Regions from separate parts of the Exiguobacterium sp. EF_C8 genome, predicted to be linked through region 2. Evidence: predicted binding sites of a transcription regulator. Region 2 holds the regulator's gene; each other region holds the start of a gene.
What was found. The regulator Rex, encoded in region 2, represses fermentation and respiration genes when NADH is low (regulators of the CRP and FNR family bind a similar motif). The targets are predictions, from matches to a motif close to TTGTGAAATATTTCACAA.
Positions count from the first base shown of each region.

Region 1: a site for Rex is predicted at 4,473-4,490, ahead of cydD (thiol reductant ABC exporter subunit CydD). Genes of this name have one in related genera too.
Region 3: a site for Rex is predicted at 2,812-2,829, ahead of adhE (bifunctional acetaldehyde-CoA/alcohol dehydrogenase). Genes of this name have one in related genera too.

Region 1 covers NZ_CM143264.1:223,997-234,602, reverse strand. Annotated here, with positions in the region: gene kynB (arylformamidase) at 1-200, shown strand, start outside; gene ACY2IG_RS01370 (cyclase) at 238-876, opposite strand; gene cydC (thiol reductant ABC exporter subunit CydC) at 1,001-2,710, opposite strand; gene cydD (thiol reductant ABC exporter subunit CydD) at 2,707-4,437, opposite strand; gene ACY2IG_RS01355 (Rrf2 family transcriptional regulator) at 4,646-5,131, shown strand; gene ACY2IG_RS01350 (nuclear transport factor 2 family protein) at 5,154-5,522, shown strand; gene ACY2IG_RS01345 (hypothetical protein) at 5,795-5,962, opposite strand; gene ypfJ (KPN_02809 family neutral zinc metallopeptidase) at 6,046-6,888, opposite strand; gene ACY2IG_RS01335 (glycosyltransferase family 4 protein) at 7,082-8,200, shown strand; partial or broken gene ACY2IG_RS01330 (peroxiredoxin-like family protein) at 8,261-8,842, opposite strand; gene ACY2IG_RS01325 (YcjF family protein) at 8,961-10,028, opposite strand; gene ACY2IG_RS01320 (GNAT family N-acetyltransferase) at 10,126-10,606, opposite strand, start outside.
Region 2 covers NZ_CM143264.1:2,896,036-2,906,641, forward strand. Annotated here, with positions in the region: gene ACY2IG_RS15245 (FecCD family ABC transporter permease) at 1-408, shown strand, start outside; gene ACY2IG_RS15250 (hypothetical protein) at 462-929, opposite strand; gene ACY2IG_RS15255 (hypothetical protein) at 896-1,405, opposite strand; gene ACY2IG_RS15260 (hypothetical protein) at 1,419-1,871, opposite strand; gene ACY2IG_RS15265 (hypothetical protein) at 1,992-2,150, opposite strand; gene ACY2IG_RS15270 (S8 family serine peptidase) at 2,277-6,023, opposite strand; tRNA gene ACY2IG_RS15275 (tRNA-Ala) at 6,246-6,321, opposite strand; gene tatC (twin-arginine translocase subunit TatC) at 6,426-7,205, opposite strand; gene ACY2IG_RS15285 (twin-arginine translocase TatA/TatE family subunit) at 7,213-7,410, opposite strand; gene ACY2IG_RS15290 (redox-sensing transcriptional repressor Rex) at 7,410-8,069, opposite strand; gene ACY2IG_RS15295 (ATP-binding cassette domain-containing protein) at 8,237-10,138, shown strand; gene ACY2IG_RS15300 (hypothetical protein) at 10,138-10,560, shown strand.
Region 3 covers NZ_CM143264.1:1,256,487-1,267,092, forward strand. Annotated here, with positions in the region: gene uptA (undecaprenyl phosphate transporter UptA) at 1-268, opposite strand, end outside; gene ACY2IG_RS06470 (Na+/H+ antiporter family protein) at 393-1,712, opposite strand; gene ACY2IG_RS06475 (beta-class carbonic anhydrase) at 2,027-2,578, opposite strand; gene adhE (bifunctional acetaldehyde-CoA/alcohol dehydrogenase) at 2,915-5,509, shown strand; gene ACY2IG_RS06485 (hypothetical protein) at 5,701-7,101, shown strand; gene ACY2IG_RS06490 (bifunctional 2',3'-cyclic-nucleotide 2'-phosphodiesterase/3'-nucleotidase) at 7,558-10,017, shown strand; gene ACY2IG_RS06495 (hypothetical protein) at 10,014-10,154, shown strand; partial or broken gene ACY2IG_RS06500 (IS1182 family transposase) at 10,287-10,606, opposite strand, start outside.

The DNA of each region.
Region 1 (10,606 bases), 430 kb from region 2:
GTCTTGACTTACCAAGCGTCGATGCGATTGATAGCAAGGAAATGGCAGCCCATCACGCACTGGCACAGCATGGAGTCCATATCCTCGAAGGACTCGTCCTCGATGCGATCACGCCTGGTGATTACCACTTGAATGCCGTCCCGCTCCCGCTCGTCGACGGCGATGGTAGTCCCGTTCGCGCCTTACTTCGTCCATACTAAAAAATCCGTCCAGCAACCTCTCTGCTGGACGGATTTTTTACTGATGTAGTGGTTCGAATAAACTGGCTTCGATCTGACGAATGACATGTCCGAGAACTGCAAGTGACGAATCGACCTCAAATCCTTGGTCTAGTGAATGATTCGCTCCTTCGATAACATCGATCATTAATTGTGATGTCCGACACGTTTCAAGTGCTGCCTCATCATAAAACTTATCGGCCGTGCCAATGACGATCAGTCCAGCTTGCGTCGATGTGGCGATTTGTTCGACCACTTCATTTAGGACGGGTGTTAAGAAAACGAAGCGCGCTGTCTGTAGACTCGGCTTAGCAAGTAACGCGGCAAGCGGAATCGTGCCTAACGATTTTGCGATAAACTGAACGTTTTCGTATGGATGCTTTGTCAGCACTTCCGAGACGACAGCGTCAACCCGGCGCGTCATGCAGGCATTTGATTCAGCGTCTGACATTGAAAATAGATCTTCTGTCACATAGTGAATGCAGATGACATCGATGCCTCGCGCGAGTAATGCCATTCGACTGTAGTAAAAGTATGGATGGTCGTATACGTACGATGCTCCCGAAATCAAGAAGCAGACCTGTTTGGATCCCATTTGAAAATGATCATATGAAACGGTCGTCTGATCGACGACGATGGATGATTGTGTGATATGCATGAAATCCCCCTACGTTTTTTCTAGACTTTACCATTTCAGAAGTAGACTGTCATGTCTTTTCAGTTTTTCCAAGGTAAATAAAAAAGGCAATGAACCTTACTTGATTCATTGCCTTCCATACTTTTTATCCAATCGGAGCAAACACCGACTGCTCGACTTGTTTTAACTCATAAAACGCCCCTTGTCGTGCCATCAATTCGGCATACGTTCCGACTTCGATGACGTGACCCTGATCCATGACGATGATTTGGTCCATCGCTTCAAGACCCGCTAAGCGGTGGCTGACGAGGACGAGTGTCGCGTCCATTGCTCGCGCAAACAGTCGCTTGAGAATCATCTGTTCCGTCAAAGCATCAACGGAGGACGTCGGTTCGTCAAGCAAGTAAAGCGATGCTTCTCGCAAGAGCACGCGGGCAATCGCTAGCCGCTGTTTTTCTCCTCCGGATAAGTTCTCTCCTTTTTCAAACACACGATCACTCAACTCGAATGTCGTTAATCCGACATCATCGAGTGCTTGTCGCATCGCTTCGTCCGTCGTTGCTTCGTTTGCGAGAAGTAGATTATCACGAAGTGTTCCATAAAAGTAGTGATTTTGTTGCAGGACGACATTCGCGTGCTGCCAGAGTCCTTCCGGATCAACCGTCTGACTGTCCTGTCCAGCAATCGTTAATCCGTCCGTCGGATACATCCGTAACATCAATTGAAGTAACGTTGATTTCCCGGAACCACTCGCTCCGACGATTGCCGTCTTCTTACCAGCCGGAATCGAAACAGTGACGTCACGTAAGACTGGACGGGGTGCATCAGGAAACGTAAACGTCAGCGCATTCGTTTCAAAGGACGGTGCCTGATCGAGGACGAACGGAGCGTACGTCGGCTCCTCTTGCTCAGTCACGACTTCATCGAGTCGTTTCGCAGCATGGCGGCTATCTTCAAAAAAGCCGGGTAAGATCGCCATCGGTGCCGCATTTTCAAAGACGGTCAGCGATGTCATGACGAGTAAAGCGAGGAAAACTCCCTCGAGTTGTCCGCTTGCGACGAGATAGGCACCCACACCGAGGACAAGCCAAGAGATGATCAACGTCACCATCGTATTTAAGACCAGGTTCGAGACAGCGTGTAAACCATTACGTTTCTCTTCCTCGACATACCGTTTCGCGACGGCATTCAAGTCCTGTTCCTTTTGGTCGAGCTGTTGGTAAATCTTCAAATCACGATAGCCTTGGAATAACTCTGTCACTTCTGTCGACAAGTCACCACGTCGAACACGGACTGAACGGGCGAAGCGTTGTTCACGGTACGCGAACCATCCCGGAATCAAGAAACCGGTCAAAATTAAACCAAGCAACAGAATCCCGGCAATCGTCCATGAGAAGAAACTGACGAAAAAAATCGTACAGAAGAAAACGAGCAGTAACACGATCGGTGGATAGAGGACACGTAAGAACGTATTTTGTAGACTCTCGACATCCCCGACGATCCGCGCAAGTAAGTCACCACTGCGGTACTTACCAAAAATCCCTGGCGCAAGCGGCTCGAGACGACGGTAAAATGACGTTCGGATGTCACTAAGGATCGTAAACGTCGCCCGGTGCGAATAGTAACGTTCCGCATACCGACTGACGGCGCGCGTCAGACTCGACACTTTTTGCAGGGCGATCAAGACGGCGAGTGTCTGGATCGGTGGCAACAAGGCTGCCTTTGAAATCAGGTAACCACTTGCTGCGAATAAACCGACCGCTGTCACACCGGCGAGGACACCGAAGAAGATCGACCAGGCGATATCGCGTTTTTGATGCACCATCAACCGAAAGACTCCTAATAATTCCTTCATCGTGTTTCCTCCCCTCTCTGGACGCTACGCATCCGCGCATATTCCGAATCGCGACCAAGCAATTCATCATGGGTGCCACGATCGACGATTCGTCCGCCGTCGAGAACGACGATTTGATCCGATCGTTCAATCGTATGCAAACGGTGCGCGACAGTGATGACCGTTGCCGATTGTCCGAGTTGCTCAATCGCTTGTTGGAGCAGTCGCTCCGTTTTGACATCAAGTCCAGTCGTCGGTTCATCAAAGACGACGACGTTCGGTCGTTTCAAGAACGCTCGTGCTAACGCAACACGCTGTTTTTCGCCACCCGATAGACCGCGTCCACCTTCTCCGATCACCGTGTCGATCCCTTCAGGCAACGTCGCAATCAACTCCTCGAGCCCTGCCGCCTGCGCCGCTTCGAAAATCTCTTCCGGCGTCGCTTGACGAAGCTCACCAATCGCGATGTTTTCTGCCAGCGTTCCGGCATACAGATACGGATGTTGAGAAATGTAGCTCAACTGACGGAACCAGCTTGTTTCCTCCACCTGACCGCGCTCGGTTCCGTCGAGTAGAATCCGTCCTTCTTGTGGATTCGCGAGTCCGGCAATCAACTGCAAGACGGTCGATTTACCGGCCCCACTGCGACCGATCAACGCTACCTTTTGATACGGCTCAATCGTAAGCCCGATATCTTGCAAGGCAAAACGTCCTTCTTGGTACGTAAAGCCGACTTCATCCAAGACGATTTGTGGTGGACGATTCATCGTGAGTTCCGATTGACCGAATGCAACAGGACGATCGTCTGCCGTCAATTCGGCTGCGATTTGTTTCGCTGCTGCCACACTACCGCGTCCCGTGTGGAAAGCAGCCCCCATCTCTTTTAAGGCAAGATAGTATTCTGGTGCCAACACGAGCATCAAGAACGCTGGGATAAAGGTGATGCTTTGAAACAGAATCAAACGCAGACTGACTTCAAGTGCAATCATTCCCATGCTGAGCATCGAGACGAACTCAAGCATCAATGACGACAAGAAGGCGAGCTTCAAGACCGTTAATGTCGCATCTCGGAAATCGAGACTGCTTTTTTCGATGACGTCACGCTGTCGTTTCGCGCGACCGAATAACTTCAAGGTCGTCAGTCCTTGTAACGTATCGAGGAACGTTCCTGAGAATGCCGTCATCTTCTCGAGTTGAGCATCGGCCCGCTTTTGCGTCATGATGCCGATGATGATGTAAAACAACGGAATGAACGGCGCCGTGATCATCATGACAAGACCCGTGATCCAGTCATAGCTGAATGCCGCAATCAAGACCATCAAGGGAACGATCGTCGTCTGGACGACTTTCGGCAAATATTGACTATAGTAGCTGTCCATCTCGTCTACTGCATCGAGCAAGACACTGACCTTCTGTCCCGCTTGCCCTTGTAGCATCATCTCGACTGAGCGACTCGTATATTTCGCAACGAGTGCTTCCCGAAGCGCCTGCTTCATGTGTGCCGATAACGTCGTACCGAGACGACCGTTCCAATACGTCACAGCGACTCGGAGCAACAGCATCCCGAGAACGACGAGCAGTAAAGGAATGACGGCTTCAAACGGTTGTTCTTTTAGGAAAATGCGATCGACCGTCAACACGATGCCGTATGACTGACCGACGACCGCGACCCCCATTAAGAAAGCCGCAATGATGAATTGAATGAGAATACTACGTGGAATCTGGACGATTCCTTTTAATGGATTCATATACAAACGTCCTTTCACAAAGTGTGAACGACTTTTAGTGAATATTTTCACATATCGTACATTTAGTATACCGAATCCGGAACGGGGATGCTATGCAGATGCTGTCGAAAAGGTGTGACGGTTTTGTGAGAGCATATCATTCGACAATTTTTCATCATCGAACTATTATGGATATACATTATCCACGTTTAACGAAAGGAGTCTTTCTATGCAAATGAAAACAGGAGTCGAGCAATCCGTTTATGCGATGTTGCTCTTAACCTTCCTGCCGGAGCGCGCCGTTTTGTCCGGTGAGTTCATTAGTCAGCAACTCGGTGCTTCACCGACCTATTTCCAAAAGCTCTTACGAAAACTCGTTCAGGCGGATCTGTTGTATTCCGTACCTGGTGTCAAAGGGGGCTTTCGCTTGCGACGTCCGGCAGAAGAAATTCAAATCTTCGATGTCTATCAAGCCATTGAGGGCAAACAGACATTGTACGCGTCAAGTGGTGTCTTTGAAGATTTGATGGGGATTCAGGAACAGGAGATCGGTCTGCTCTCGAATCTGATGACAGAGGCAGAAGATGCTTGGCAATCGACGTTGAAGCGCGAATCAATCGGCTCGATCCGTCAAGCAATCGATACCTCCTGTCCACCGGAACATTTAGAACGGTTGCATGCGTTAATCACAGATCGGATGATGACACTTTTTTAATGAACAGAAAGAGGTTTTTACTATGGTATTGAATCGTTATTTCGACTTATTCGACGCGTCACGCACGGACGCACAAGCGTTCGAGGATCTCGTTTCCTTGTTTACGACAGACATCACGTTCGTTCTGAACGGACAACCAAAGCACGGCATCGACGCCTGGAAACAATTCGTCCGTCATGTGTTCACGGCGAATCAGGATATTAAGCACATGTACGCCGGCTGGGAAGAAACAACACCAGGAACGTATGAAACACGCTGGGCAGTTTGCGGAAAACGGGCAGACGGTAGCGTCTTCACGCAGGACGGAAAAGATATCGCACGTCTCGATGAAAACGGACGGATCACTTACCTGGAGAACGTTCCAGATGATCCGACGATGTTCCGTTCATAAGATTGCTTTTAAATAGCGAAAGAGGCTGACTCAAAAAAGAATGACGCGTCTTTTCACCCCCTTTCCTCAGGCGAGACACAAGCCAGTTTTCCTGCTTCATTCAAGCAGGAAAGCGGGTCTTATTTGTCTCTGGCAGCGCATAATGCGCTTTTTCCTGTAGGAGTGGCGTGTGACGCGTCATTCTTTTTTTTACGAAATAAGGGTGGCAGATCATCATTCTGCCACCCTTATCTTTGTAGAGGACGACATGTGAGTCAGCCCCTTTTTGGTATTTAACGTTTCAGTACAAGCCGTTTCAATAAATAGCCCGTGATGACGAGTAACGACGCAATCGCGATATAAACCATGTAGACCAACAAGTTTGGCGCAAATCGTGACACGATGTACGTCAATACGACGACAGCCGTATACAGCAACAAAAATAGACTGATGTGCTTCAACTTCGACACTCCCCTTTGAATCCTTCTCTCTTCTTTACGGAAACGACTGGAAAATGTTTCAAAAGGTATGTCTTTACTTCGTTTTATAGATTCTTCGCTTTGAATGTGTCTCCACCTTCGATCGTGCCGTTATCAAAGCCTTTTTGGAACCAACGCTCTCGTTGCGCCGATGTGCCGTGAGTGAAACTTTCCGGTACGACATATCCTTGTCCTTTCTCTTGTAACGTATCGTCCCCAACAGCATTGGCTGCTGTCAACGCTTCTTCAAGATCGCCTTCTTCGAGCAAGTTTTCTCCTTGCGCGTGATGCGCCCATACGCCGGCATAATAATCTGCCTGTAGCTCGAATCGAACGAGGTATTTATTGAACTTCTCCTCACTCATTTGCTTTCGAAGTGGCATGATCTCATCCGATTTTCCAAGTAACGTCTGGACATGATGCCCTACTTCATGCGCAATGACATACGCCATCGCAAAATCGCCCGGTGCTCCGTATTTCGTCTGCAGTTCATCATAAAAGCTTAAATCAATGTATAATTTCTGATCACCGGGACAGTAAAAGGGACCGACGGACTTCCCTGCTTGTCCGCAAGCCGAACTAACTTGATCCGTATATAAGACGAGTGTCGGTTTTTTATAGGTCTTACCATCTTCTTTAAATTCTTTCGTCCAGACTCGTTCCGTATCGGCCAAGACGACGGAGACGAAGTCCGCTGCTTCTTTTTCCTGCGCTGTTTCCTCATACGTCGTATTTTGCTGATCCCCACCGGTTAAGTCTCCGAGTAGTTCAGTTGGATTACCGCCCATTAAAGTGATGACGATCAGCAGGATGATCCCGACACCACCGCCGATACCGGCGATTCCTTTCCCACCCATTCCCCGCCGGTCCTCGACGTTCGAACTCCGTTCTCTTCCCTTCCATTTCATGCGCTTTCCTCCTACCCGTTTCGTTATTGTTCTTTACCCAAAAGCTTTTATACGTAACGCTTCAGGACATCATGGATGAAACAGAAGTCTATTGATTTGATGCATTTTCTAGGAATATCCTTCTACTTTAGAGAAGATTATTAGCAGAACCGATCTTTCGGATCCAATTTTTTCTACGCAAAGGAGGTACGACATGAAACCTCATCTACTTTTTTTATCTTGGCGTGATGCTCGACATCCACAAGCCGGAGAAGCTGAAACTTTTATTCATGAAATGTTGCGGCGTGTCAGTACTACCTACCGAGTTACCCATTTGTCTGTCTCATTCAAGGGCGGATCACCGACGGAGTATCGAGATGGTATCACTTACCTCCGTTATGGTACGACAGCTTCTCTTATTCCATATGCACTTTATTATTACTGGTCTTATGCTAAAACGATTGATTTAGTTCTGGATCATTTGAATGGGTTTCATTTCTTCACACCACTTTATGTTCCACGTCATAAACGAACTTTATTTCTTTATCAATTGATTCGTGAGCGTTGGTCGACGACACTTGTTTTTCCTTTTTCAAAGCTTGGCGAATGGACAGAGACTCGACGGTTAAGCTGGTATAAAGATAGTCATGCCTTGACTGTCAGCCCCTCTGTTGTAGATGAACTACAAAGTGCTGGTTTTACTAACAGTCATATCACGATGTTGCCGCCAGGACTTTCCTTTTCCCCGTGGTCTGAACAGGAATGGGAGTTAAAAGAACATGTTCCAACCTTTCTATATATCAACCGTCTGAACGAAAAAGAACTTCAAGATACGATTGGGGCATTCCTCATGGTCCAACGTGAGTTTCCTGAGACACGCCTCTGGCTGATTGGTATTCGTAACAGCTCTCATCTTTTGCAATACCTTACACTTCCCCTTCCTAAAGAAGTGAAGGATGCTATCACATATTACGATTCAGTCACTGAAACAGAAACGCGCCGCATGATGAGTCGTGCCACCGCTCTCCTTTTCCCTTCCATACGTGAAGGCGTAGGTTTTTCTATTATTGAAGCGGCGGCGGTCGGAACACCATCCATCGTATATGATGCTCCTGGTGTACGAGACGCCGTTCAGTACGGCATGACAGGCTACATGGCTAAAAACAAAACACCTGGTGCACTCGCTGCCGAAATGCGAGCTTGCTTCCGAGATCCAGAGGAGTACGAAGCCATTCGCATCTCCGCTCATCATTTTGCACGGGCAATGGATTGGCAACAGACTGATCTCACATTTCAAGAATGGCTGAGACGAGTACTTCTTGATACAAAATAAAGGGAAACTTCAAACGGTCTGACTTCTCCCAACAAGTAGAGAGAAGCCAGACCGTTTAAGTCAATCTTCATACTTTTTATTCTGTTCAAGGTTTTGGAGGATGTGTTCTGGATCAACGCGTTTCGTATAATCGGACGGCACTTCTACGAAACGAATCACACCATTCGTATCAATGATAAACGTCGCCGGTTTCGGTAACTGCCAATCCTCATTTCCATTGTGCTTCGCTACATCAAGTCCCGATGCTTTGTAAATCTCAATCAAATAATCTGGCAAGTCGAACACCAAATCAAATTGACGGGATACATGTAAATCAACGTCACTTAAGACAGGGAAACTTAACGCATTCTTATTCGCCGTTTGCTCAGCAAAATCAGCTGTCTCCGGACTAATTGCAATGACAGTCGCTCTTTGAGCGCGGATTCGGTCGATTTACCGTTCGTACGCGCGAAGCTCGAGATTGCAGTACGGACACCAGCCACCCCGGTAGAACGTTAAGATAACAGGACCTTGCTCGAGTAATGTCTCGATTGCGACTGGTTCTCCAGATACATTGGGTAATGTAAAGTGTGGGATTGTGTCACCGACACCTAGACCTTGTACGACTCCAGAAGCAGCCAGTTCAGCTGTCGCTTCCGCCATCAGCCGTTGTTTCTCAGCAGGTGCCTTTTGTCGGAATTTCGATTGATATTGTTTGATTTCTTCGAGTAGTCGTGTCATATGTTCTCCCCCTTCATTGCTGTATGGAATAGCAAGGAGATTACTCGTTTGTCTCTTCTGACGACTCCTCCGCCTTCTTTCGGAATCGTTTGACGAACCCCATTAGTTGTTCCGGTGTTAATTCGAGCTTATTCTCATAGACATATTTCGTTCCGTATCCGAGTGCAAGGGTGGCGGTCGAAGCGACTCCCGCAGCAATGACGGCACCATATCCCGGAACCAGTTTCGCTATTTGTCGAAAAGCCGTCTTTCCGGAGTTTCCGACGATTGTCACGACAAGCAACTCTTTGGCACTCTCCTTGGATAACTGCCGTTCATACAGATTTGATAACTTGAGCATCAAGCCGATTTGAATTGAAGTCAACGGAATGATATCAGCTCCTGGAAACGGGACAGCACCGATCGCACCAGCAGCTGTTCCGGCACCCACGATCCAATTGTTGGCGATCTTCCCGCGAACGGTCGGATCCATCTGGCGAACGAACACATTATCCTTGTCGAACTTTTTTAAGATATCGAGGACCTCCCGGCGGAGCCGATCAATATTCGTTCCTTCTCGTGCTGATACGGGAATGATTTTTGGTCCTGGTAGTTTTTCTGCAATATGGCGAACGATCGTGTCGACATCATCCGTCGCATCCATCTTCGTGACAACGATCAAGACATTTTGGTTATGTTGATAGATTTTCTGGAAATTCTTCGTCTCTGTCTCAGACAAGACAGTACCTGCCGCATTTAAAAAATAAAGGATGACATCGGCACTTTGATAATACGTCCATGTCGCTTCCGAGTTCTGTGTATTGGCATCATTTAGTCCCGGTGTATCGACAAAGATGACTTTATCTTCCGGATGTTGCCTTACTTGATCGATGCGGACCGTTTCACCTGGGCGTGCTCCGACCGTTGCGACTTCGCGACCAAGAATTGCGTTCAAGGTCGAGGATTTTCCCGCATTGACATCTCCGATCAGAGCAACCGTCACGTCCTGCTCCAACGATTGATTAAAATCCCGGCGCTCCGATTCAAACGACTGATCAAAGATTTCCTCCAGTTTGCGTTTCCGCTTTTGTTGATTGGTCTCAAGTCCCTCACCAAAAAAATCATCCATCGTGATCCCTCCCCTTCTTTTGCTGTCTGTCTTTTCCCGTTATCCCTTGCTTTCAACACAAAGAAGGCAAGGGAACATTGCGTCCACTTGCCGAATTTTAGAGATATGTGCTGCGTCGCTCGAGCAATACCGTATCGCGCCATCTGCCTCCGAGCCGACCAATTCGCTCCCGGCGACCAACTTCGCGAAAATTAAAACGTTCATGAAGGCGCAGACTCGCATGATTTTCCGGAAAGACTTGCGATTGCAGGGTCCAGATGCCTGCTGCTTCACTTGTTGCAATGACGTCTTCCATCAAGCGAGTGCCGACACCTTTACCGCGTGCTTCTTCTGCAATATAAAGACTGATTTCAGCGACACCAGCGTATGCTGGAATCGAAGAAAATGGACTCAACGCAACCCAGCCGAGCAGTTGCTCGCCTTCAATCGCAACGAGACGACTGTGTTCATGGTGATGCCTCGTCCATTCTTCGTACGGTAATGCTTCCGTGCGAAACGTCGCGTTCTCCGTCTTTATTCCTTGTTCGTAGATCCGAACGACTTCTGGGTAATCTTCCGCTGTCATTTGACGTATTTCC
Region 2 (10,606 bases):
GTCTACTCACTCTTACCGTGGTTACTCGTCTTGATTCCGCTAACGTTCTATAAGGCGAATAAACTCAATCTCCTTGCCTTGAATGAACCAGTCGCAATCGGTGTCGGCGTCGCGCTTGAAAAAGAACGGATCCAACTCTTGTTGACAGCCGTCGCACTTGCCGCTGCTGCCGTCTCCGTCACGGGTGGGATTTCCTTCATCGGTCTGATGGCGCCACATATCGCCCGCGCGCTCGTTGGACCACGGCATCAGTTCTTCTTGCCGATTGCCCTCTTGCTCGGCGGATGGTTGCTTGCGTTCGCTGATACGATCGGACGCAACATTGCGGGACCGGACGGCGTGCCAGCTGGAATCGTCGTCGCCTTGATCGGAGCACCTTATTTTATCTATCTCTTGTTGAAGAAATAATCAAAAATCCGCATCAAACAGCGTCTTTCGCTGATTGATGCGGATTTTTTGCTTTACCGTTTCCACCACGCACGTTCGATTTCCCTCATCGAGACGTAGGCTGGATCGATTTGTTTGGCTAACCGATTCATTCGAGTGACACCAAGACTAAACCCACCAATCCAAAAGAGGAAGACGACGAATAAATAACCAGGAGCACTTGGAATCGACAGCATGACGACGGCGATCAGCCATGCAACGACATACCCGATGATTGTCAGACGAGCGACCTTTTGAACGGTTTGTTGATACATAGTTGGTGTTAAATATGACTTCATGAGCCGTAGACGGACAATTTCTCGAGAGACTGCTGTCGCGCAAAGACAAAAGAGCATGATTTGAAGAAAGACGGATGTAATTGTCGGCATAAACCAAGCAGGTACCGCAAAAATCAATCCAGGGACCAAAAAGAAATAGGCGACGGAACGCACAGGACGTACCAATAGGTTCAGACGTGCTTGTCGCTCGAATAGGTGTTCCATTGCGATGTTCCTTTCTGTCTGACGAAGCGGGCTACCTCAACGTCACTGATATAATCGGGATCGCGCGCTCCGTCACGTCGGATGATCCATTCGCTGATGAAATAAAGTGGTGTTAAAATCGCAAAAATTGCTAGAAGCATCTGCCAGAACGGTCTCTCGATTGTCTGGGTGATGACGACCGTCAAGACGGCGTACAGCAGGACGTGACTACCAATGCGGAGTAAAAATTGGCGACGGACCTGCGCTTTTGAGATGTAGCTGTCTAAAATTTTTCGTTTTTTTAGTTGGTAGCGAAAATCGGAGGCGAGAAAAACGGCTGGAATCGTCAAAATCAACAGCGGGAGATCCGTCCATTCAATTAAGATACCGACTGTTATGAATAGAAACATGTTCCAATACCAGCGTGTGCCGAGCCATTCAACGTCCCGGTAGGCGAGGGCAAGTTTTTGTAGGCGTTCTTCACGAGCCGTTTGCATAGTACCTTCTCCTTTAGCGAGCTTGATGAATTTCTTTTTCCGTCACATACGTTGGATCGATCTTTCGTGAGACGAACTCTAGCGTTTTTCGGCAGATCCAGTAAAACGGAATGACGACGATGATCAGACCGATTAAGAAGGACATGTTCGGGCGATCGGCTGCCCAGACAATCAAACCGGCAAGCGCTCCGTATTGTAAGATCCCGATCAAGACATGCACCTGATAGAGCCGTTTTGCTGATGCCTCTGATGTATATTCCGCGACAAGCGCGAACCGCTTGCGTTGTACGAGCATGTCATAGCCAAAATACAATAATGGGACGATCATCGCATAAACCGGCTTCTCAAGTGTGTTGCTAAGTGCTAAAAATGCTGCAAGCATGACCCATATGCCGGTCTTTGTCTTTTGGTGCATCTCTTCGTATAACGTCGCTAATGCTTCCGTTTGTGTATGTACGTGTTCCATGATCTCCCACCTTTCTATACTGTAATATACTTACATTTTACTGTATCGGTTTCACCTGTAGTGCGATTTTTCAAAAAAAAGATGTCCTGTCGCTTCGGACAAGACATCTTTCATTAGAGACTATGCACTGACCTGGATGATCAGATAGATGACACTATAAGCAACGATCGCGAGCGGTATCAACGCGACACCGATTAGCCAGCCATTTTTGTCACGGATACCGAGATATAAGACGAGACACCCTACGATGAAGGCGATTAATGTCGTAAACGGATTCATGGTCGTTCCCCCTCTAATTGTTTCTGCTCTTAAATTTCCCGCTCCACTCGTCTCATAAACCCTTCAAGGCGCTTCGACACACAAAGAAAAGCCAGACGGATTTCCGCCTGGCTTTTCTTTGTTAACTTATTTTTTCGTGATGACGACTGTTTTCGTAACGACTTGTCCACCCAGATCCTTCAGTTTCAAGTTGTACGTGTTTTTTCCTTTTTTGAGCGTCACTTTTTTCGTGATCGTCTTTTTGAAGGCTTTCATGACGTACGGTTCTTTGAACGTCCGGCGGTATTCCGCGCTACCATTGAAGTCGAAGCGTAATTCGCTGTAGTTATCGCGAAGTACGATCTTCATCTCAGCTGTTTTTGTTTTACTTGAGACGGTTTTTGGTGCTGTGACGCGAATCGTTGGTAATTCTGTGTCGATGATGACTTGACGGTTGAACGCCACACGATTCCCTTTTCCATCGTATGCTTCGACCTTGAATGACTTGACGCCATCTGTCGTGTACGTCACGTCATGGCTGAACGCATAGTTTTGTTGGGCTGCATCGAAACGCAGTTTAACAGTTTTTCCGTTGATCTTGAACGATTTGATACCTGACTCATCAGAGACATGACCCGCGATGTTGATGACTTTTGATGTTGCAAGACCAAGAGCGACCGGTGTATCGATTTGAACATTTGGTACGGCTTTATCAACGCCTGTCGTGTTGACGTCTTTTTTCACACTGTTTCCAGCATAGTCTTTGACGACGAAGGCAATCTTCGCGCGCTCCGGCAGATCCGTCAACGTGTACGCTTTTTCTGTTGCGGCAAGTGGTTGCTTTAAGACACTTTTGCCATTGACGAGGATATCGTATGACGCAACTCCTGTTCCTTGGTCGCCTGCTGTCCATGAAAGTGTTGATTTCGCAGCATCCCATTTCACAGTAGCTGCTGGCTTTTTCGTATCGACATAGACTGGGAAGAGATTCGTCTGCCATTTTGCGTTCGGATAATCGATCACCGATTTGACTTTGTAGTAGTAAAGACCATCTTTGACCGGTTTCCCGTTGATCGTTCCGTCCCAAGCAGCGCTTGTGACTGGTGTGTAGCCGTCCTCTGAACCGCTGTCGTAGTAGTTCTTGACGACGTCCGTTTGCATATCAAGCTTCTGAAGTGTTGTTTTATTCCGGTCAAGAATCGAATACTCGACTTTTTTCGCATTGCGAAGGAATGAGATGATCGGGAAAGCTTCATCTGCGCTACCGTCGTTGTTCGGTGAGAACGAGACTTTGTTCGCGACAACTTTTCCAGCGGCATTCGTACCAAGGAATTCGAAATCATCCTTCACTTCAGTCGCTAGACCTGTCAATCCATAGAACGTGTTGTTTTTATCGTACAATGGTGCATCTAAAATCGGAGCTTGATCCCATTTTCCTTTGAACCCAACATAAGGAACTGTCAGTTCTGGATTTTTGCTCTTCGTATCGATCAGACGGACGAATCCTTCGACGAAGTAGCCGTTTTTAAAGACTTGTTCAAGCGGAAGCTCGTTCGCCCAGTCAGTCGTGTTCTTCAAATCGACGGACACGCTGACTTTCGTTGAGCTCTTCGGATTAATCGAGACCGAGCTCGCTTTCTTCGAGCCGACTGCAAATGAGATCGGGTATGTGCCTGTGTTGGCATCTACCGTACCGATCGTTCCTTTTTTGAAGATTCCATTTGCTTCAAGGAAGTTCGATCCTTTTGCACCGAGATCTGATTGAACCGTTCCCGCTAGCTTATACGTCACTTTTTCATTGCTGTAGTTTTTTAAATCAAGCGTGAATGTGAACTTCTCGCCGACTTCCTTCAAGGATGCCTTGCCTTCACCTGACTTCGTCTCTGTGATGACGACTGGTGTCTTCATCGCAGCACGAAGATCCATCAGTCCAGCTCCCTCACGACGTGGGGAGTAGAAGTTGCCTGTTTTCAATTGTGCGTTGTATTTTCCTTGATCGAGTTGCGGACGCGATGTATTCATCAAGATGTTTTTGGCGAGTTTAACGCGTGTTGCACCAGTGACTTTGAAGTCCTTCGCAATCCGTTGCATGACGAGTGCTGTTCCTCCAGCGACGTGTGGTGCTGCCATCGATGTACCGCTCATGACGCCATACTCGTTATCATTAAGCGTCGAATAGATTTTCCCACCTGGTGCCGTGATTTCCGGCTTGAAGTCAAGGCTTGGCGTGACACCCCATGACGTGAAGTCAGACATTTGTCCTGCGACCGGGTTATCGGTTGAGACCGCTTTTCCGTCAAATGTCACTGCGATTGCCTTGCCTTCTTTTGCTTTTGCTTCGAGATCATTCCCGTCCGCGATGCTAAGCGTCACGAGTGGAATCGTCGGATTGTTGAGCGCCATGCTGACGTAATCCCCATGATCGACTTTACCACGGACGATGACACCTGCTGCGCCTTGCTTCTCAGCTTCTGCTTGAATCATGCTGTAGTTAAAATCACCTGTCCGCACGACGAAGACGACTTTCCCTTTGACGTCTTTACCTTCATAGTTCGAAGCTTGACCGTCACCGACATACACGACATCCTTCTTCTCTTTATCGAAGACGGCAATCGGATTCGGCGAATCTTGTTTTTGGTATGCCAAATAACCGGCATCCTGACCGTCGATCGTCAGCGCCATGCCTTCAAGCGTCAATTTTGTATTTTCGAGTGACGCGACTTGGAGCGCCTGGCTCGTCAATCCTGGTGCACCAACGACACCGATATCCGGGTTTGCTGTATATGGATTACCCGCACCATGACCTGCAAACGCCGAGTTACCAGCAGAGATCGCACACAAGATACCGTTGTTCATCGCGTTGACGATCGCGCGTTGCTCCGGATCATCTGCGTTGACGAACGATGCCGTCGAACCCAGGCTCATGTTGATGACGTCCGCTCCAAGTGCGATGGCATCATCGATTGCTTTGATGTAGATATCACTAAATGTCGATGGCATCCCTGGATCGTTACCGAAGACCTTCATCGCGAGGAGCTGTGTTTCTGGAGCGACCCCTTTAATGCCGCCGTTCGCTTCATCCCCGTTTGCTCCGACCGTACCTGCGACGTGCATCCCGTGCATCGATGCCCCCGCACCTAAGTCACGGATTTCGCTGTCGTGATCGGCATAGTTATAGCCGTACGGTACTTTTTCCGTGAAGTACTTTCCTTTTAAGCCTTTTGTTTCTTTCGCACTCTCGACCTTCGAAGAGGTTAAATCCACCTTTGTCTCTGGACTCAAGACCATGTCCTTGTGAGATGGATCAATCCCCGTATCGATGACCGCGACGACGGTTCCTTCCCCTTTGAAGCCATAGTCCTGCCACGTTTCCTTCGCATTGACCATGTCCTTGCTGTACAGCATGTCTGGCTTGGCACCTTTATCTACGGTTGGGCGCGCATATTCGTGCGCGATATGTACACTTTTGACTCCTTCGAGTTGTTTGATATCTTCGATGTCACCGAACTTCACTTCACCACTGAATCCGTTGATGACGGTTGTGAAGCTTTCTTTATATGTAACAGGAATCGCCTTTTTAGCGATAGCTGACTTGACTGATTTTTGGACGCTGACGAGTCGATCCTTGATCGATTCCTTTTCGGCATTGCTCAATGTGCTATACCGCTTGTTTTGAGCTTGGGCGATTTGAATCGCCGGTTTTTGTTCCATCTCGATGACGACTCGGACTTTATCCGATTGTTTGTAGTTCTTTTCTTGCCCCGATTTCTTCAGTGAGAGCGCCTGCGGTTTTTGACCCGTCGCTTTGTCTTGCGAGGACAGTGCACCTTGCGCACTGACTAGATTGGAAGACGTCATTAAGACGGCTGCCATAAGTGCAATCTTCTTCTTCATGCGTTCGTTTCCCCTTTTCTGTAAAACCATAGTAGTAATACTAATAAAACAGTTTAAAGAAAATTCTGTATTTTTAGTTTAATGAAGTTAATGGAAATAAACAATTTATATTTGTATATTTTTTTAATTTATTTCTTTTTGGTGACATTTTATATTTGGAAGGAATTTAACTGGGAACATAAAAAAACTCCTCGAGCACTCGAGGAGTTGAACGTATGCACTTGGTGGAGACTATCGGGATCGAACCGACGACCTTTTGGCTGCCAGCCAAACGCTCTCCCAGCTGAGCTAAGCCCCCATGAATTATCTTTAGTATACGCATCGCTAACTGCTTTATCAATATAAACATAACGCTTTCATAAAAAAGAATTCCTCCCGAAATGGCTGGAAGGAATTCACGATTCATTTATTCAATTCACGCATCAAATCCGCCTGTCGTTCAAGCTCTGCCTGTTGCTCGAGGATCAAGACCTTTTTATACGTCCGCGCGGAAATCAAGATACTGATTTCATAGAGAACGAACAACGGCACTGAGATCATCAAGTGTGACGTCACGTCCGGCGGTGCGATCAATGCCGCAACGACGAACAGCGCGAAATACGCATATTTCCGATTCTTTCGCATGAAATATGGCGTCACAAGACCAAGACGTGTCAGGAACATCGTCACGACCGGCAATTGGAAGAGAAGACCAAACGGCATCGTCAACCGGATCAAGAAACTGAAGTAGTTTTCGACCCCGATGACTTGCTCGATCCCCAATTCTTTCCCGAGATCCGTTGAGACTTCGAGCAAGAAGGGAAGCAACCAGAAATACGAGAAGGCTACACCAGCCAAAAATAGAAAGAAGATGACTGGAATATATGTCAGTGTTGCTTTTTGTTCCTTTTCATAAAGCCCTGGTCGGACGAATGCCCACAGTTGATACATCCAGAACGGTGACGCTAAAATCAGCGCGATGATGAACGCAAGATTCAAATACAACATTAAAGGATCGGCGACGTTGAAGGCATTTAATCCGATACCGAGCTCTTTTAAGTCCGCTTGCAGAAAACGGACGAGCGGTCGGACGAGCGGAAATGCGACAGCGAACAGGACGACGACGATGAGGAGCGACCAGACAATCCGCTTACGCAGTTCGTCTAGGTGCGACGTCATGCTTTGTTCTTGATCAACCGTCATGATTCAATCACTTCTCTTTCGGTTCGTCCTTTTTATCGTCGTCCATGATGCCGTTCGTGGCATTCTTGAACTCTTTCAATGTTTGACCGGCAGCACGACCGAATTCCGGTAACTTCTTCGGTCCGAAGATGATCAACGCGACGACAGCAATTAATCCGATACTCGCAGGTCCGATACCTAACGTGAGCGGGATAAGGTTTTCCATTATGATTTCACTCCTTCAGCTGATTGCGAATAATGCTTCATGAAATAAACTAACGACTGCAACTCGATCGATAAATCGATGTGATGAACCCGAACGCTCACTGGCACGTTCAACCGTGCAGGCGTGAAGTTCAGAATGCCTGTCACACCATACTCGACTAACTCATCCGCTACTGACTGTGCGAACTGGGATGGAACCGTCAAGATGGCGACATCGACCTGATTCGCTTCGATTTGTTCTTTCATGTCCGAAACATGATAGATTGGAACGTCATGCGTCGTTGTTCCGACCTTCTCTTCGTCCGCATCAAACGCAACGACTATCCGAGTACTATTATTCTTTAAAAAGTTATAATTTGCAAACGCTGTTCCGAGATGACCGACCCCGATCAAGGCAACATTCGTCACCTCATCTTGATTCAAGGTTTTCCGGAAAAACGTTAAGAGATGTTGAACGTTATATCCATACCCCTTCTTCCCTAGTGCCCCAAAGTAGGAAAAGTCGCGACGAATCGTTGCTGAATCAACCTTCACCGCCTCGCTTAACTCAGCAGAAGAGACGCGGAGCTTACCTGAATTGTATAAACTTTGGATGAAACGATAATATAGCGGCAACCGTTTTGCTGTCGCTTGTGGAATTTTTGTGTCTGGTCCATTCATCCTGCAGTTCCCCCTTCGGCCACATCCATCGTGGCACCCAAATCTTTGCAAAAAGCTTTCTACTCTCCTTGATTGTAAACCACTTCACATAGAGTCACAAATAATATATTCCGCAGGACCTCGCGCTTTTGTTCGTGATAGACTAAAGGGTGGAAGGATGGATGGAAATGATACTCTTACAAGTCAACCAACTCTCGAAATCATTCGGCGTCGAGCCGATTTTAGAAAATATCAAACTAGAAGTACAGGAGCGCGACCGAATTGCGCTCGTCGGTCGAAATGGTGCCGGTAAATCAACCTTGCTCAAAATCATCGCTGGTGAACTCAGTCATGACTCGGGCGATATCATGAAAGGTAAAGATGTCAAAATCGGTTATCTCGCGCAAGACAGTGGTCTCGAATCGAACGAGACGATCTGGAACGAGATGCTGACCGTCTTTGAACATCTGCAAGAACAAGAACGAACACTGCGCCGGATGGAAATCGAGATGGGCATGGAGCACATCTTGAACGACCCGGTCGCGTACGATCGTCTCTTGAAGACGTATGATCAAGCGCAACACGACTTCTCAGAAGCCGGTGGTTATCAGTTTGAGGCGAATATCCGCTCCGTCCTGCACGGCATGCGCTTTTATCCAGACGATTACTCGCGCCGGATCCAGACATTGTCCGGGGGTCAACGGACACGGCTCGCCTTAGCGAAGATGCTCCTGCAAGCACCAGAGCTTCTCATTCTCGATGAGCCGACGAACCACCTGGATATCGATACGCTTGCTTGGCTTGAAAGTTACCTCGGTGGTTATCGTGGTGCCGTTCTGATCGTCTCGCACGATCGGTACTTCCTCGATCAAGTCGTCAATGTCGTCTATGAGCTCTCTCGTAATGTCTGTCGTAAGTTCACGGGGAACTATACGAAGTACCTCGAGCAAAAAGCGGCATTGTACGATCAAGAAATGAAACAGTTCGAACAGCAGCAAGAAGAAATCGCAAAGATGCAGGACTTCATTCAACGAAACATCGCTCGGGCGACGACGACAAAGCGTGCTCAAAGCGTTCGAAAACGGCTCGAGAAGGTCGACCGGCTCGATCGACCAGATGGAGATGAACGCAGTACGGTCCTGTCCTTCCCAATCGAAAAACAGAGCGGGAATGACGTTCTTCAAGTCAATCAATTGGCAATCGGTTACGAAGAAGCTGTCTCAAAAGACATCACGTTCCGCTTGCAACGCGGTGAATCACTGGCACTCGTCGGACCGAACGGAATCGGGAAGTCGACGCTCTTAAAAGTCCTCGTCGGTCGTTTACGTCCTCTCTTCGGTGATTTCCGTTTCGGAACTGGCGTCTCGATCGGGTATTACGATCAAGAGCAAGCGGAACTCAATGACCGGAACCGTGTCATCGATGAGATTTGGAACGAATGGCCACTGATGCGCGAACAAGAAGTCCGTTCTGTGCTCGGACAATTCCTGTTCAGCGGCGACGATGTCTTCAAAATCGTTCATGAATTGTCTGGTGGCGAACGCGGACGTCTCGCGCTCGCAAAACTGAAACTCCGGAAGACTAACGTCCTCATCCTTGACGAGCCAACGAACCACTTGGATCTTGATTCGAAGATGGTCCTTGAGAACGCTCTCGTCGACTATGAAGGTACGCTACTCTTCGTCTCCCATGACCGCTACTTCATCGATCGGATCGCGACACGCGTCATCGAGATGAGTGAAGCTGGTGTGACAGAATACCTCGGCGATTATTCGTACTACACAGAGAAGAAGGCCGAACAAGAAGAAATCGCTCGCCTTGAAGCCGAAGAGGCAAAAGCGGCAAAAGTCACGGCATCGAAGACGATCGACAAAGAAGCACAGAAAGAAGAAAAAAAACGCCGTCAGCAAATCGAACAACTCGAACAAGATATTGAACGGCTCGAACAGCGTTCAGCGGAAATCGAACAGTTGCTTTGCGAACCGGAAGTCTTTAATGATATTCCAAAAGCGACAGCGTTATCTGCGGAACGGGACCAGATCGATGTCGATCTACTCGAATTGATGGAACGATGGGAGAACCAACACTGATGCGGACGAAAAGCTTTTTCATTAACTTGATTCAAGGACTGCTATCCGGCATCCTTTATTTCGTACCGATGTATGCGGACTACGTGTCGACCTTCATCCGGCCGGATGCTTTTAATGCCGCGCTTCCTTTGTTTCTCCTGATTTCTTGTATGATTGGTCTCGTCATCCAGACATGGAGCGGTCTTTTCGTCAGTTTACTCTCGGGATTATGCTGTACGCTCCTGACGACACAGCTATTCGTCGAACTCACTGACCCGTTGATCCTATCGTATTACGGTAGTGTCTCACCGCTCACCGCTTTCTTGATCAGCTGTGTCGGCATTTGGGCACTCGCAATCGTCTTTTATTTGCTCGATGGCTATCAGTACAGTAAACGTCATGGTCTTGAAGCCTCTTCAAACGAAATCGATTCGCAACCTTGAAGTCCGATCGATGAATCAGATGAACGACATGAGAAAAAGGAGTGGA
Region 3 (10,606 bases), 1.5 Mb from region 2:
AGATCAGGACATACTTTCCGTACTTCAAGATCAATGGACGACCGCCATAGCGAGCAAACCAATATAAGAACAATTGCGACAACAATCCGCCAATGACGGCGGCGACGACAGCGAGTGGCCAGCTAATCGTTCCTTGAGAAATCATGAATCCGCCGTATGAGAGAACGATTTCGCTCGGTATGATTTCAATCATCAACCCGAGGGCGATACCGAAATATCCGAGATCGGCAAGTGAAAGCAAAATCTGGTTGACGATTTGAGATAACACGTAAGACAACTCCTTTGTAATCAGTACATTCCTTTATTTTAGAGAACCGAAGATCAAATGAAAAGGAAAAAAACGGAGACAATTAAAAAGACGGATCCACCATGATAGCGAATCCGTCTTGTTTTTATAACACGACCGCAGCAATCGTACCGAAGATGAGCAACGGAATATTGTAGTGCAAGAACGTCGGAATGACGGTTTCACGCATGTGATCGTGCTGACCATCGGCATTCAAACCACTCGTAGGTCCAAGCGTCGAGTCTGACGCGGGGCTACCAGCGTCACCAAGAGCACCAGCTGTCCCGATGATCGCAACCGTCGCTTCTAAGCTGAAGCCGTACTGGATACAAAGTGGAACGAAGATCGCAGCGATGATTGGAACAGTTGAGAAACTTGATCCAATGCCCATCGTGACGAGAAGACCGATCAAGAGCATGACGAACGCGGCAACAAGTTGGGAGTCGCCCATCAATGCTTTTGAGTTCTCAACGAGCGGTTCGATATCACCCGTCTTACGCAAGACGTTCGAGAATCCGTTCGCTGAGATCATGACAAAACCGATGAATGACATCATCCGCATACCACGCGTGATGACGTCATCCGCTTCACTGAATCGAACGAGACGAAGCAACAAGAAGAGGATGAGTCCCGTCGTTGCAGCAAGAATCATTGATTCCGTCTGCAGTTGAACGATCAATGTCGCAATGACGACGACACCACTTAAGATCAGTTTCGTTTTCGTGATGACCGGGATTTCATAGTCGTCTGGGGCGATATCACGAATTTCATACGTCCGCTCTTTCCGGTACGTATAAAGACCAATCAAGAGACCGACGACCATTCCGAGTGCTGGAATCGCCATCGCTTCGATGACAGAAACTCCCGTCGTATCAAGACCATTAGCTTTAAGGTTTTTCAGTAAAATCTGATTCAGATAGATGTCTCCGAATCCGATCGGTAAGAACATGTACGGTGTGACGAGACCGAATGTCATGATGATCGCAATTCGACGTCGGTCCATCTTCAACTGAGAAAAGAGACCAAGAAGCGGCGGAATGATGATCGGAATGAAGGCGATGTGGATCGGTAAAGCATTTTGTGAACTGATTGCGAGTAACAGAATCGCAAACAAGACGAATCCTTTTAATTTCTTGACCGATGCGGCACTTGCGTTACCACGTGAACGTGCAATCAATGCGTGAGCGAGAGCATCCGGTAAGCCCGTTTTCGAGAGGGCAACAGCAAACGCACCAAGCATCGCGTAGCTAAGAGCGATTTCTGCCCCATCGCCAAGACCACCAGCAAATGCTTCGGTTGTTTTCGTTAAATCGAGACCGCCGACGAGACCGCCGGCGAACGCACTGATGACCATCGCGAGCACGATGTGGACGCGGAAGATCGCTAAGATGAATAGTAAAAAGACGGCAAACAATACGGCGTTAATCATTCGGTAAAACCACACTTTCTTTTGTTATCACTGCACTATACTAAAGTATCTTACAGCCATGGTGGAACACTGTCAAGGATAAAAGTCTGACCTCGTATTAAAGGACTTCACGATAGGCTTTTTAGCTTTGCATAAAAAGTCACATTTTTTTTATACCCGGAAGCATGAGATGAAAAGCGTTTTGATCACTAAAAATGGCTCACACAAAAAAACGTGCCATCCTTCTCTTTTAAAAGAAAATGGCACGTTATCTTTAATTTAAGATGGAGTAGAATATCCAAATCTCGTTGAGTTTCTTCTATAGAGAGCAATCAGCAATCGACGATGTCGAGTTTACCGGTTCCTGGATCGATGACGAGTCCGTGGACATTCGTACCAGGTGGCAGTAAAGGGTGGTTCTTCACGAGGCTGACAGAGTGGGCGACACTCTCCTGAACTGACGTAAAGCCACGCAACCATTGATTTAAATCAACACCTGATACTTCAAGCGTGTGAAGAATCTGTTGGTCGATACCCCGATCCTTCATTTCACTGATCATGTGTTTAGGATCAATCGTGCTCATGCCGCAGTCGTGGTGACCGATGACGACGACTTCTTCGGCACCCAGTGCATACAACGCGACGAGAATTGAACGCATGACGGAACCGAATGGGTGCGATAGGATAGCACCAGCATTTTTGATGATCTTCGCATCCCCGTTCTTAAGACCGAGTGCGTGTGGAAGAAGTTCCGTTAGGCGGGCATCCATACACGTCAGGATGACGACCTTTTTGTCCGGGAACTTATCCGAGACGAACTGCTCATACTGTTTTTCAGCGACGAATCGCTCGTTGAAAGCTAACATTTCCTGTACAACTGACATTCAAGTGTCCTCCTTTAGTGGTAGCTCTTAATATGTACCCCATAATCAGAATACAAGATGATGAAACGGCTATCAAGTCATGAAAATGCGGGTGTGATAAATCGCACACGTCTTCGTATATAGAGCAAAATGACGAAAAAGAAGAATTCACAATAGATGTAAACGTTACCAATGATGTGAGGGAATTCACAGGATGGTCATGCACAAAACAGGAAAAAGGAGTTATGATTGATTTGTGAAGGAAAGCACAAACTATTGAAAAACAGCTTGGCATTCCTGACATAATGGTTGGCAAATCAAACTCAGATTCGTTCCACGACAGGGAGGAAACCACTCATGGCTGTGAAAGAAAAAACAAAATCGACGGCAACGCCGGTCGAACAAGCAATTGGACAAATTGTTGAAAAAGGACAACGTGCATTACAGGAGTTATTGACATTCGATCAAGAAAAAATTGATACGATCGTCCGTGATATGGCACTTGCCGGACTTGAACGGCACGTCGAACTCGCTCGTCTCGCAACAGAAGAGACAGGGCGCGGTGTCTTTGAAGATAAGATGATTAAAAATATGTTTGCGACAGAATACATCTACAATAGTTTACGTCATGAAAAAACGGTCGGGATTCTAGAAGAAGATGTTCAAAATGGCATTACGTATATCGCTGAACCGGTCGGTGTCGTCTGTGGAGTCACACCGGTCACGAACCCGACATCGACGACGATGTTCAAAGCATTGATTGCGATCAAGACGCGCAACCCAATCGTCTTCGCATTCCACCCATCGGCACAACGGTGTTCCGTCGAAGCGGCAAAAACACTTCGCGATGCAGCCATCAAAGCGGGAGCACCAAAAGACTGTATTCAGTGGGTCGAGGAACCATCACTTGAAGCAACGAAAGTCTTGATGAACCATGAAAAAATCGCCATGGTCCTTGCGACAGGTGGAGCAGGAATGGTCAAATCAGCGTATTCAACAGGTAAACCGGCACTCGGTGTTGGACCAGGAAACGTTCCTTGCTACATTGAACAATCTGCAAAAGTCAAACGGGCAGTCAGCGATCTCGTTCTCTCAAAAACGTTTGATAATGGGATGATTTGTGCGTCTGAGCAAGCCGTCATCGTTGACCAAGAAATATATGCAACGGTCCGTGCAGAAATGGAAGCACTCGGTTGTTACTTCTGTACACCGGAAGAAAAACAACGCCTCGAATCACTCGTCATCAAAACCGATACATGTGCCGTCAACGCGGACATCGTCGGGAAACCTGCGACATGGATTGCAGAAAAAGCTGGGATCGATGTTCCGGAAACGACGGTCATGCTCGTCGCGGAACTCGAGCACGTTGGAGCAGCAGAACCACTGTCTCATGAAAAACTCAGTCCCGTACTCGGTGCGTACCGCGTTGCATCCACCGAAGAAGCGTTTTCGATTGCTGAACAGATGCTTGAAATCGGGGGTCTCGGTCATACCGCCGTCATTCATACGACGAACGATGACTTGATGATAGCGTTCGGACTCCGCATGAAAGCCTGCCGGATTCTCGTCAACAGCCCATCTGCTCATGGCGGAATCGGTGATCTTTATAACGAGTTGACACCATCACTGACACTCGGTTGCGGATCATACGGGAAAAACTCTGTTTCTGAAAACGTAACAGCGAAACATTTACTCAACGTCAAGAAGGTGGCGAGACGACGCGTGAACATGCAATGGTTTAAAGTTCCTGAAAAAATCTACTTCGAAAAGAACTCCGTCCAGTACCTCCGGTCAATGACTGACGTCTCACGCGTCATGATTGTCACCGATCCAACGATGGTGCAATTCGGATATGCCGATAAAGTGATTCAAAACTTGCCACAGTCTGTCAGTTACCGAATCTTCGACCAAGTCGAACCAGATCCATCGGTGACAACTGTTCAGACAGGTGCCCAAGCGATGTGTGACTTTAAACCTGACTTGATCATCGCTCTTGGTGGTGGGTCAGCGATGGATGCTGCGAAAGGAATGTGGCTCTTCTATGAACAACCGAACGAAACGTTTTCGAACTTGCGTCAAAAATTCCTGGATATCCGTAAGCGTGCCTACAAATTCCCGACACTCGGTCGTCAAGCGAAGTTCGTCGCGATTCCGACGACGTCGGGTACGGGTTCTGAAGTGACACCGTTCACCGTCATCACGGATAAAGAGAAAAACGTCAAATACCCGATTGCTGACTATGCGTTGACACCCGATGTCGCGATCGTTGATCCGGAATTCGTCATGACTGTACCGGCTTCGATTACTGCTGATACCGGAATGGACGTCTTGACTCATGCAACAGAAGCATACGTATCGGTTCTTGCGAACGACTACACGGATGGACTGGCACTCAAAGCAATCAAGATGATCTTTGACTACTTGCCACGAGCGTACGAGAACGGATCTGACGCAGAAGCTCGGGAAAAAGTGCACAATGCGTCAACGATGGCAGGGATGGCTTTCGCGAACGCCTTCCTCGGAATCAACCACTCGATCGCGCACAAAATCGGTGGGGAATTCCACACACCACACGGACGGACGAACGCGATCCTGATGCCACACGTCATTCGTTATAATGCGTCACGCCCAACGAAACTGGCAGCATTCCCAAAATACGAATCATTCGTCGCCGATGAACGGTATGCCGACATCGCACGTTACCTCGGTCTTCCGGCAGCAACGACAGAACAAGGGGTCGAATCACTTATTCAAGCAGTTGCCGATCTTGGACAACGTCTCAACATTAAGATGTCATTCAAGGCGCAAGGTATTCAAAAAGCAGACTTTGAGGCAAAACTCGATAAGATGGCAGTCGATGCTTTCGAAGATCAATGTACGATAGCGAATCCAAAGATGCCGCTTGTCGCTGAATTACGGACGATCATGGAACAAGCATACGAAGGCATCTAATAGAGAAAAAAATACTATGGCAAAAGATCGTTCAACCGGCTTCTCACTCTGAGAAGTCGGTTTTTGTTTTGGAAATCGATGGAGACAGTCAGAGAAAAGGTGGGATATAATGGCTGTTGAATGAATTTGATGTTTTTGGTTTCGTTGTAGCAGGAATATTCAAACATCAGACATAAAAAGGAGGAAATGGGATGGAGTCAAGGCAAGAAAGGAAACAACGACGGTTTTCCGTCTGGGACGTCCTGTATGGCGTCCTCATCGGTCTCATCTTTTTCGGTGTCATCTACGGTGTGATGGCATTTTTGACTTCACAAATCACCTCATCCTCAGACTATCAGGATCTCGTGAAGCAGATGCAACAGGCGGATATCACATGGAAAGAAACAGACATCACTGTTTCGTTGATGCTTTTGTTCGTCGGTGGGCTGTCGATCACGATGCCGAGCGCAGTCCGAGAAGGGATCATCAATCAGGTGCTGGATGCAAGTTCTGCCGGCGACGTCTTATCGTTGTTTGGGATTGACTTAAAACAAGTCCTCGCGCCATTGACGTTCGATGTCTCTTACGGCACGTTGCTTTATTCTGTTTTTGGTATCGGATTGATCGTCCTGTTATTTTTAGTGTTACGGATTAAGGCAAGTCGTCTCGGTTGGACGATTCGATCGGTCAGTTTCTTTTTAACGGTCGGGATCATCTGGTTCGTCCTTGCCGGACGCGGAAACGATGTCCCGTTCCTTGCGTTACAAGACGGCTATGCGATAAGCGGGATCTTACCGCTTCTTGTCGTCAGTCTGCTTGGTTGGATGGCGTTTTTCCCGCAAAAGTTATCCGGTCTGACAGCTGCCGGACGTGCCAGCTTGCTGATTTTGATGTTCGCGAGTACGCTCCAACTTGTCTTTACGGTGCAGGACGAAGCGGAGTATGACGGTGATTCCTCACTACGAACGGCATTGACCGTTGCGAGTCTGAACGCCGGAAGTGGAGGGATGTATGACTGGATTCATGGTGGACAAGTCGTGTATCAAGCAGACGTCCTCGGAGCGAATGCGGAAATCCCGGTCTCGATGCTAAACGGGGAGACTTCAACGGAACAGCTCAATGACTCGATTCAGAAAGTTGTCGATGGGATTGATACGAATCGGGTGACGGAACAATTGTTGACGTTAGTCGGTGGAGAACGTCCTGATTTATCAGCGACACAATTGAAGCTTGATCCTGTTGATTACGGTGTCGCACGACAGACGATCCAAGCAATTGATGCTGAATCGGCCGGAACGACGGCACCAAACATCTCAAGTGAGAGTGCGTATTGGGTGTTGTTACTCGTGACATTTGTGATTTACTTCGTCTGTAGTATCCGGAGTTTCAAGGCGATCATCGACCCATTCATTTTTGCGATCGCGATCGGTGTCATCAGCTTCATCGTCAGTCAAGCTTCATATGTTCAGTTCGCGATGAAGTGGCGGAGTGACGTCTTATTCGAGTTCGCTCAACAGACGGCAGGTTGGACGGTTCTTTTCGCAACAGGACTTGCGTTACTTGGTGGAATTCTTGGTTATGTCGTCCGGCGGAAACCAGAGAAAACGGTGTAAGGGACGTGGAGTGGTGAAAATCTTATGCCATGAATCTGATCGAAGAACGTTTCTGTCATTTTCGTTTTCCACAGTCGGATAAGCCGCGGTATCCTAAACTATGTTTCGTCTACCGGGTCTCACCTGACCCTGACGAAAGCGAAAAACGTGCTTTCTTTTCCTGTAGGAGTTGAGAATGAACAATTACGTTCTACATCAATTATAAACGATACGTTTTCAGGTTCATGTCCTGAAATGTATCGTTTTTTTATGTGGTTCATCTCATTTGTATCATCTCCTTTTTTTACCATGTGAACCTGATTTGTAAAGGTAAAATCAACAATGTAAAGCCAGTATTTGGAATTGATTAAGTAGGTTAAATAAGACGGATGTCCGACCTATTTGAAAGGACTATTAGCTATAATCGAACCATGCTAAATTAATGAAGCAGTTAAAACTTCCTGGGGGGAAATCCATATGAAAAAAGCTACTAAACTTGTCATCGCATCGACATTGATCGCACCGATGCTCGTACCAGTCGTTCAAGTCAAGACACTTGCTGCCGACAACAGTGTCGTCAAGTTACGCTTCTTAGAAACAACGGATTTACATACGAACTCAATGAACTACGATTATTTCAAGGATGCACAGGACGAGACGATCGGTCTTGTCAAAGCCGCTACAGTCATCAAACAGCAACAAACGGAAGTGGGCGTAACGAATAGCTTCTTGTTTGATAACGGGGATACTCTTCAAGGAACGCCGTTTGGTGATTACGTGAAAAATCAGTACGACAAAGGAAACAAAGGCAAACATCCGATGTACGAATTGATGGAATACCTTGGTTATGATGCAGTCACGCTCGGAAACCATGAATTCAACTTCGGTCTTGATTTCCTTAAGTCAGCGATGAGTGCTTCGAGCGGTTCAATCAAGTTCGTCAACTCGAACGTATTGGATGCCGTTACGAAAAAGCCAATCGTCGCAGACTACAACAAAGATGGAAAAGACTATCAAATCATCGAACGTCAGGTCAAAGACCAGAACGGTGACATGAAAACAGTCAAGGTTGGTGTGTTCGGAGTCGTCACGCCACAAATCATGGCATGGGATGCGGGGAACCTGACGGGGAAAGTCACAGCAGAGGATATCGTCCCAACTGCTAAAGCAACAGCGAAGAAATTAAAAGATGCAGGCGCAGACGTCGTCGTTGCGCTCGCACATACAGGTATTGGGGATACTGTGGATCAAAAAGATGGCGATGAGAATGTCGGTTACGCGTTGACGAAAGTCGCAGACATCGATGTTTTGATGACAGGTCACCAGCACGGCAAATTCCCGGCAGCCGATTCGGCGTTTAATAAACTACCAAACGTTGATGCAACGAACGGCTTGATCAATGGCAAGCCGGTCGTCATGGCGAACACGCAAGGGAAAAACGTCGGTGTCATCGATCTTCAATTGAAGCAAGTTGACGGGAAATGGGTCGTTGATACATCTGGCGCTAAATTAGCGGACGTGACGAAAGACACGACAGCAGATGCAGGTGCAGTCAAATTGATTGAAAAAGCGCATGAAGGAACACTCGCTTATATTCGTCAAGAAGTCGGTACGATCAATGATGATATCCAGAGCTTCTTCGCTCTTGCACAAGATGATGATTCAGTTCAGTTCGTGACGAATGCTCAAAAATGGTATGTCGAGAAACAACTCAAAGAAAATGCGGATCTTGCGAAATATAAAGATCTCCCGTTGTTATCAGCAGGTGCACCATTCAAAACAGGTGGTCGTAACCAAGTCAACGCATCCGATTACACATTGATCAAAAAGGGACCGATCGCACTCAAGAACGTCGCCGATCTCTATGTTTATCCGAATACACTCGAAGTCGTCAAAGTAACAGGTGCTGACGTCAAAGATTGGCTCGAGATGTCTGCCGGTCAATTCAACCAAGTTGGTGGTGAGCAGACAGAGTTGTTGAACAAAGAATTCCGGAGCTACAACTTCGATATCCTCGATGGACTGACGTATGAAATCGACATCACGAAACCGGCGAAATTCGATTATAACGGTGGTGTCGCCAATAAAGATGCAAGTCGTGTTCAAAACATCAAGTATCAAGGCAAAGCGATCACAGACGACCAAGAATTCCTCGTCGCGACGAACAACTATCGCGCAGGCAGTGCGACGTTCCCGGGTCTTGGCGGCGGAAAGAACATCGTCTACAAATCGGCTTACGAAACACGTAACGTCATCTCAGACTTCATCAAAGCGAAACAACCGGTTGATTATAAAGCGGACGACAACTGGTCACTCGTCGCAAGCAAACCGATGACGGTCAGCTTTGATTCAGCGGTTGCAGCTGCACCGTACGTCAAGCGGTATGAAGGTATCACAAATACAGGTGAAACACGTCCAGGTGAGACAGGTACGTTCCTTAAATTCAACATGAATGTGCCGATGAAAGACTTCACGGTCTCGGCAAAAGCAGTTAAACCAGGTGCAAAAGTCGTCACAGGTCAAGCCGTTCCGGGCGCAAAAGTCACGGTCAAACTCGGCGATAAAGTCCTTGGAACAGCAACAGCAAACGAAGCGGGTCAATATGAAGTCGTGACACGTCCGCTTAAATTGCGTGATCAGTTGACGATCGTCTCAGAACTCAGCTTCATGAAAACAGAAACGAACGTCACGGTCGGAACAGGTGTCGTTGCGACACCGGCGATCGATAAAAAATCAGCAGTTTACGGATCAACTATCCTCCGCGGTAAAGCAACGGAAGGTCTTGACGTGACGCTCTATAAAGGATCAACAAAAATCGCGAAAGCGAAAACGACGGCAAGCGGCTTCAAGATTGCGGTCAAAAATGGTCTAACGACAGGTACGTACACGGTCAAATCGTCCGCCTCTACCAAAAAACAGAGTCTGGTTATCAATTGATTGCTCAAGACGTGGCGGATCAGCACGGGAACTACGTTCTGAAGATGCGTCAGGCATTGACGAACGGCTCATATAAACTCAACATCTATACAGCGAAGGATCATCTTGATCAATCACGCTACTTCATCACGAAGTAATATGAAAAAGAGGCTGGGACATAACTAGCTGAATTTAACGAGAAGAAGGAATTGCCATCACTCAGGATGTGCAATTCCTTCTTTTTTCATTGTCTCGCGTCAAGTTGCCCTTCGGGCAACGCTTTGGATGAGCCATTTTCTTAAATTTACGGCCATGAGGATGAAGCCGAGCTCACGCTTCACCTTCGCTTTTCCTCTCACAGAAAAGCGAGTGAAACTCAAATTAGCCTTCAGATATCCAAAAACTGGTTCCACGTCTATCTTCCGTTTCGCATAGAGGGATCCTGTTTTTTGATCTGAAAGCCATTTTTCATCTGTTCTTTTTGTTCTTCCCATGAAGTGTTTATGTGTACCTGTCGGTGACGACCCTCTTTGGCCTTGGTACAACGGGAGCGAAACGGGCAGCCATCACACCCTTCGCTTTCATACACCTTGAAATCACGCGTGAATCC